Regions from separate parts of the Corallincola holothuriorum genome, predicted to be linked through region 2. Evidence: riboswitches for the same ligand, from Rfam matches in the RefSeq annotation. Region 2 holds a riboswitch; the other holds the start of a gene.
The links. A riboswitch is a leader RNA that binds a small molecule or an ion and turns the genes downstream of it on or off. The one in region 2 is predicted to bind thiamine pyrophosphate.
Positions count from the first base shown of each region.

Region 1: it holds a riboswitch for thiamine pyrophosphate, as region 2 does, so the genes downstream of both, thiC (phosphomethylpyrimidine synthase ThiC) here and DU002_RS01940 (TonB-dependent receptor) in region 2, are expected to answer to the same signal.

Region 1 covers NZ_QPID01000003.1:13,910-17,330, reverse strand. Annotated here, with positions in the region: gene thiC (phosphomethylpyrimidine synthase ThiC) at 1-1,523, opposite strand, end outside; TPP riboswitch at 1,643-1,758, opposite strand; gene DU002_RS19345 (hypothetical protein) at 1,840-2,001, opposite strand; gene DU002_RS05645 (DUF4202 domain-containing protein) at 2,411-2,998, opposite strand; gene DU002_RS05640 (error-prone DNA polymerase) at 3,051-3,421, opposite strand, start outside.
Region 2 covers NZ_QPID01000001.1:465,941-469,361, reverse strand. Annotated here, with positions in the region: gene DU002_RS01945 (YkoF family thiamine/hydroxymethylpyrimidine-binding protein) at 1-73, opposite strand, end outside; gene DU002_RS01940 (TonB-dependent receptor) at 82-2,274, opposite strand; TPP riboswitch at 2,321-2,423, opposite strand; gene DU002_RS01935 (DUF4124 domain-containing protein) at 2,562-3,068, opposite strand; gene DU002_RS01930 (translation initiation factor) at 3,073-3,421, opposite strand, start outside.

The DNA.
Region 1 (3,421 bases), on a different contig from region 2:
AAGCCAAGGTGCTCTTTTGGCGTTACGTAACACAGCATAGCGCAGCCGTACCAACCGATCTGCGCAGCACCAATACCTGATGTGATGTGATCATAGCCGGGCGCAATATCAGTGGTCAGCGGCCCCAGCGTATAGAAGGGCGCTTCATGGCAGGCAGAGAGCTGCTTATCCATGTTCTCCTTGATCAACTGCATCGGCACATGACCAGGACCTTCGATCATCACCTGCACATCATATTCCCAAGCGATTTTGGTCAGCTCACCCAAGGTATAGAGTTCACTGAATTGTGCCTGATCGTTAGCATCGGCGACCGAGCCGGGACGCAAGCCATCACCCAGGCTGAGGGAAACGTCATAGGCAGCACAGATTTCGCAAATATCGCGGAAGTGGCTATAGAGGAAGTTTTCCTGATGGTGAGATAAGCACCATTTAGCCATGATTGAACCACCACGGGAAACGATACCTGTCATCCGCTTCGCCGTCATCGGCACATAGGCCAGCAACACGCCGGCATGAATGGTGAAGTAATCAACGCCCTGTTCACACTGCTCAATCAAGGTGTCACGGAATACGTCCCAAGTGAGATCTTCCGCCACCCCTTTCACTTTTTCCAGCGCCTGATAGATAGGTACGGTGCCAATCGGCACCGGGCTATTACGGATGATCCACTCACGGGTTTCGTGAATATAGCGACCCGTTGACAGGTCCATCACAGTGTCGGCGCCCCAGCGGGTTGACCACACCAGCTTCTCTACCTCTTCCTCAATCGAAGAGGTCACCGCCGAGTTACCGATATTGGCATTCACCTTGACCAAAAAATTACGGCCAATAATCATCGGCTCCGACTCTGGGTGATTGATATTGGCTGGAATAATCGCCCGCCCTTCAGCCACTTCGTTACGAACAAATTCCGCTGTTATCTGCTTTGGTAAATTCGCGCCAAATGCCTCGCCCGGATGTTGCACAGCCAGCTCCGCTGCCACTTCAGCTCGGCCCATATTTTCACGCAGCGCAATGTATTCCATCTCAGGGGTGATCACGCCTGAGCGGGCGTAATGCATTTGGGTGACACAACGTCCCGCCAAAGCTCTTTTCGGCTTAGGTAGATGCTCAAAACGGATATGGTCTAAGCCTTCGTCGGCAAGACGCTGCTGGGCAAACAGTGAGCTGGCACCAGCAAGCGCTTCAGTGTCATTGCGCGCTTCAATCCATTGTTGACGCAAGCGCGGTAAACCGCGTTGCAGGTCGATGCTGGCATCAGCTTCTGTGTAGTAGCCTGAGGTATCATAAACGCGGATCGGCGCGTTATCTTCAAATTCAGGCTGCGCTTTTGTGCCGCCAACTAAGGTTGGCGACAACGAAATTTCACGCATCCCCACTTTCACGCCAGGTAATTCACCCTGCACAAAAACTTTATGCGAATTAGGAAAAGAGAGATCTGCCAAATTGGCAAAAAATGCTTGCGCGGCGGCACGGGCGTCGCGCCGTGGATTGCTTTCTGAAACAGTCGTGGTTTGTGTCATTGTGGCCTCACGTTAATCCGTAGTAACAGTTAACGCCGGCGCACCGATAGATGAGTGGTTCAGTAGGATTAAGGGCTATGGCTTCTGCTAGGTATCGCAGCTGTTTGCGATAGACAACAGGGACACGCCCTCTTGTTTCCCTTCGCAGGCATTAACCTGATCAGGTTCAACGGATCCCGCTTTCGCGATCTCAGCCTATCTACCCAAAGGTAGCTCGGCACTCCGACAAGATATTGGCAACGAGTATAGGGGAAATAGAAAGGGCCGCACAAGTGCGACCCTTTAAAAACTAGTGCAAGAGATAAAGCCCTGAACTTCAGGCAGCGTAACTCTCTTCATTTGTGGCCTGAGGGCTGCTTTCGTCAGCGATCAGAACGAGTTGCTTTAGGTGATCAAAAATATCCACCATCACAGTGCGATCCGTCGCCAGTTGTTTTCGCAGCGCTTCCACTTCTGCTGCGGTCATGGCTTTATCCATTACAATCTCCAACTGGGTTATTTAAAATTGGTTATAAATTGGTCTGCGCTAAGAGTAGTAATCACTAAAAAATACGGTCTGATCTAGCGCAACAAATTCTCAATTAGCTATTTATTCGTCATTTAATGATGCAATTTTAGTCAATTGTTTACGTTTTGTTAAATTTTTTAGCGAAAAAAAGTAACTTTTTTATAACACTCGGTTTTACAAAGATTTTTCTGCACTGAAAATAGTTTTATGACAACAAAGCGAAGCCATCACGCTCAAATACGGGGTAATTTGAGATCCAGATCACACCTACAAAATGGCAATAGTCCAAACCGTTGGAAATTTACTCAAAAAAAAGAGAGCAACAATTTGCTCTCTTACTTTGAAATTACACGAAATATTAACAATTTCATTTACATATTTAGCTCAATGCGCGCTTAACCAGTGCCAACATGGCTTCAGGTAAATCAAGTTCCAACGCTGCGGCATGACCCGCCTCAGACATCTTTGCCCAAGTCTTACGAATAATGCCTAACATCTTCTCTTCCGTATGCTTGGCTGCAAAGTCAGCGAAGTAATACTCCAGAAAAACCAGACAGATAACATCTTCCAAGGTCTGGCATTCAGCATCACGCTTAATCTTCTCTTTGCGCAGCAGTTGTTGGGTACGTACCGCATCGTCTTCGCTGTAGCCTTGCTCACGCATTAATTCCGCAGCCAAGTCTGCGTGCATTTTGCCCAAATCGGTACGCCACTGATGATAACCCTGACGATCCATCGGATAATCGCTGCGTGGGATCGCCCACCGCTTAATATGCTGCGCACGAGCCGCGATCTGCAAATGCTCACTGGCACCCGGCGCAAACTGTGCCAACCGCTCACTCATCCGTTGCCCATATAACAGCTCTTTTGGCACTTCGACCTCATGACAAAATTCCATATTGGGGTCTTGGCTATTCACCTGATCGATAGCCTCTAAAGTCAGATCTAAAGCCGAATTATTGTCCATGGGTCATCCTTCGTTATCTTTGTCTCAGGTTTAAATTAGCAGAATTAGAGAGTTAGCAGAAATCCCGCGACTTTAATCGCAGCGCGTGTAACTCATCGCTCCGATCCGTCAGTTTACCAGCAATCAGGTGCACTACCTCCCCTTGCTGATCTAACACGCCCCTGACCTCCAACAATCGGGCAGTCAAATAGGGCTGTTTTTGTGCCCGCGCCGTTGCCTGCCACACCACCACATTGGCATTCCCGGTTTCATCTTCCAGAGTGATAAAGGTCACTCCCGAGGCGGTACCCGGACGCTGTCGTCCCGTCACCAGTCCCACCACGGTAACTAACGCGCCATGGCGCATGGTGCTGAGCTCTGCGGCCGTCTGACAACGATACAGAGCCCCTTGTTGCCGTAACATGGCCAAAGGATGGCGCTCCA
Region 2 (3,421 bases):
CAATAAACCACTTGATGATATCGATGTAGTTATCCTGTAGCGGGTAGAGACTAATTTCGACGGCCGTTTTCATGATGATTCCTATAGATAGTGATAGCGGAAAGTAACACCGAATTGTTGCGGATCGCCGTAGCGTTCATAAAGTTTGGGAGCCCAATCCTGATCGGGTTCGTTCCCAAAGTAGAAGCCACGGACACCATACTTTTCGTCTGTGATGTTTCTGCCCCACAGATACACGGACCAATCTTCTTTTTCATAGCCTAAACGTGCGTTAAGTAACTCGTAGCTGTCAGCTTTTTGATCGTGATTATCTGAGTAGTAATAGCCATCAGAGCCGTTCAAGTTGATATTGGCAAACCAGCCTTCATCGTTACGCCATGTGGCACCAATACTGAACTGATAATTGGGAGAATGTGCTAGTTCCCGACCAGATAGATCGAGCTCAGAGCCATCTGCTTGGGTGACGACATAGTCGTCAAATTCAGTATCTAATAAGCCTAGACTTGAGTACAGGGTAAGATTATCCGTCGCTTGCCACGACGTTTCTAACTCTAAGCCATAGCTATCGGAATTGGTTGCATTCGCGGTATATAGGAAGAAGCGCTGAGGGTTGTTCGGATCTTGAGTAGAGGCTTCCACTTGTTGATCATCTCGATGCATATAAAACAGGGCAGCCTGCACTGATACTTGCTGCTCTGGCCAGTATCCCTTTATGCCGAATTCAAGATTATCCAGTGTTTCACTGTCGAACTCTCGGTTATCACTGAAATCATCGGGTAAACCGGTGTTGAATCCTCCAGCCTTATATCCGCGCGCCAGTTTGCCGTAACTTTGCCAGCGTTCATTGATTAAGTAGTTGAGTGTGATGTGGCCGCCCCACATCGTTTCGTCTGGATCAAAGGAGTCACCACCATCGTCATCGTATGAAGCGTCGCGCTGTTCTACTCTAAGTCCTAATGACAAACTGGCTGCGGCATTGAGCTGTGTATCTAACTGACCAAATAGCGCAATGCTAGTTGCTTCGTAGTCACTCTGCAGGAACAGATCGGGGAAGCCGTTATAGTAGCTTTCTAGGTCATTATCTTCCTCTAAGCGTTGTATATACAACCCAGTCAACCAGTCGGTAGTGCCGCTAAAAAGCCTTGATTGTTCAGTAGATAACAAGCGAACTTCTTGAGTGTAAGTGTCACGAGTGGCCTGTTTGTCCCAAGTGTAGTCGTACTGACAGGGGATCTGGTCAGTGAAATCGCCATTGCCGTTTTCATCATAATAATCAGTACAGCTCAACGCAGACCAATATTCTGGATTTGCCCAGTCGCCATCATAGGCATGACGGTGATTGGTATGTGCAGCGCTGGATATTGATACCAGATCAACAAATTCATTAAGCTCCCAGTTTAGCTTAAGGGAGCCGCCTGTTGTTTCCTGCTTATCCTTACCAGGTTGGTCGGTTAGGGTGGTAAAACCATTATTGTCTAATGTCCAAGCGTCATAGCCATTGTCAAAGTTGGCGTAGAGCAGGGCTAAATCAACTTGCAATTCATCACTCGCAAACCAGCGAAACTTACTACGTAATGTTAGTTCGTCACGTTCGTTGCTATCGTCTGAACCGAGATAATCGTTATCTCTGAAGCCATTTTCGTTATGTTGCTGTATCGAAACGCGGTAGAGCAGATCACCGCTGTTATCAACTGGGCCAGAGGCAAAACCTGCATAACTGAATAGGTCTTCTTGGCCACCACTGATCTCTGCACCAAACTCTCTCGTGTCAGTCGGATCATTACTGGTCGTATAGATCATACCTGCTAGGGCATTAGCGCCAAAACGGGTGCCTTGGGGGCCACGCAACACTTCCACCTGCTCTATGTCATAAAGACTGGAGGTCATTCCCAAGCCAGAAAGATCAATGTCATCGACAACAAAACCAACAGAACTGTTGGGGGCCCCTTGATACTCCTCTTGTTCACCTACGCCTCGGATTTGAAAGTACTTTGGCCGCGAACTTCCACCTGCCCAACTTAAATTGGCAACGTTGTGTAAGAGGTCTTCAAAATGTTCGCCGCCCTCGTCTTGGATCAGGTTGCTGTCTAGAACAGTAATGCTCGAAGCTGAGTGTTGTAGTGATTCGGAGCGGAAGCTGGAGGTAACTTTGATATGCTCTATATCTTCATCTGCTACCGTAGGTGCTGCGCTGAATACAGGCAGAGGGATACCCAAAGTGGTAATGATGGCGGCGGCAAGCTTAGTTTTACGGGGTAGAGTGGAAAAGAGCATATATGCATTTACCAGTTTTTGGGGAAGATTGGGGCTGGTATTTGTGCTCGATGAAAAGCGCCATTCCTACGCCGGTACCAGCCGGTTCAGGTTCAAAGGGTTCATCATTGATGTCTCAGTTCTGAACAAGAACACCCCTTGGCCGAGAGCAATTATAAATGAGTTTTAACTAAATAGTGACAATAGTTTTACAACTGCTCATGTTAAGGCGGGCGATAACTGATGCAAATGATGAAATAGGGGAGCAATACCAGAAACGCCAGGAGTTGACGTTTCTGTTGAGTTTTCTACTCTGATTTTTCCAGCGCAGCGTTTCTTTGTTCCATTAGTCGCTTTGCTTCTTCTGCATCAGCCTTAATATTACCGAGACGCTCGGTGTATTCACTGAGAGAGACGCCATCAGCAGCCGCCGGTGCTTCGGTGGGTTTATCTTCTTCCTGTAATGGCCCGTCAAGTCCAACAATTTTTGCCGGTTTAAGTTTTACTTGTTCGGTTTGAGCGCCCGCTTTATTGCCCGCTTCAGCATCTCCGTAATGCCAATTGCCTTGTTCGTCCTGCCACCGGTACACGTTAGGTGCGTCAGCTTCGACACCTAATTTCTCCTGCGCCTGTCGGCTTAGCATTTTAAACGATAACAGAATACGGTTTTTCCAGTATCGCCAAACGGTACTTTGATCTTGAGGAAAGATCGTTGCGGTGGTTAGCAATGGTTTGCCATCGGGGCCCTTAATAAAGAATGGACCAGCGCAGGCACAAACGATAAGCAGCACTAGAAGTGTAAGATATTTTTTCATTGTTTTAGCCACCGCTTAATTTGGCTTGGTAGCCAGCTTTAGTTAGTTCGTTAAGCAGTTGGTCGCGTTTGTCGCCTTGAAATTCAAGTTCGCCGTTTCGAACCACACCACCACAACCAAGTTGTTTCTTTAGGGTTTTACAAAGCTTTTGCAGGTCTGAATGAGTTAGAGCTAGCCCTGTCACAACTGAAACTGTTTTCCCTCCGCGGCCTTTCGTTGAGCGAGATATCCGAACACGACCGTCTCCAATTATCGCCGTCGTATCGACATGCTTTTGTGTTACCACGCGACCACCGTCGGTGCTATAAACAAGATCTTGTTGTGATTCATTGGTCGACACCGTGGACGGTGCT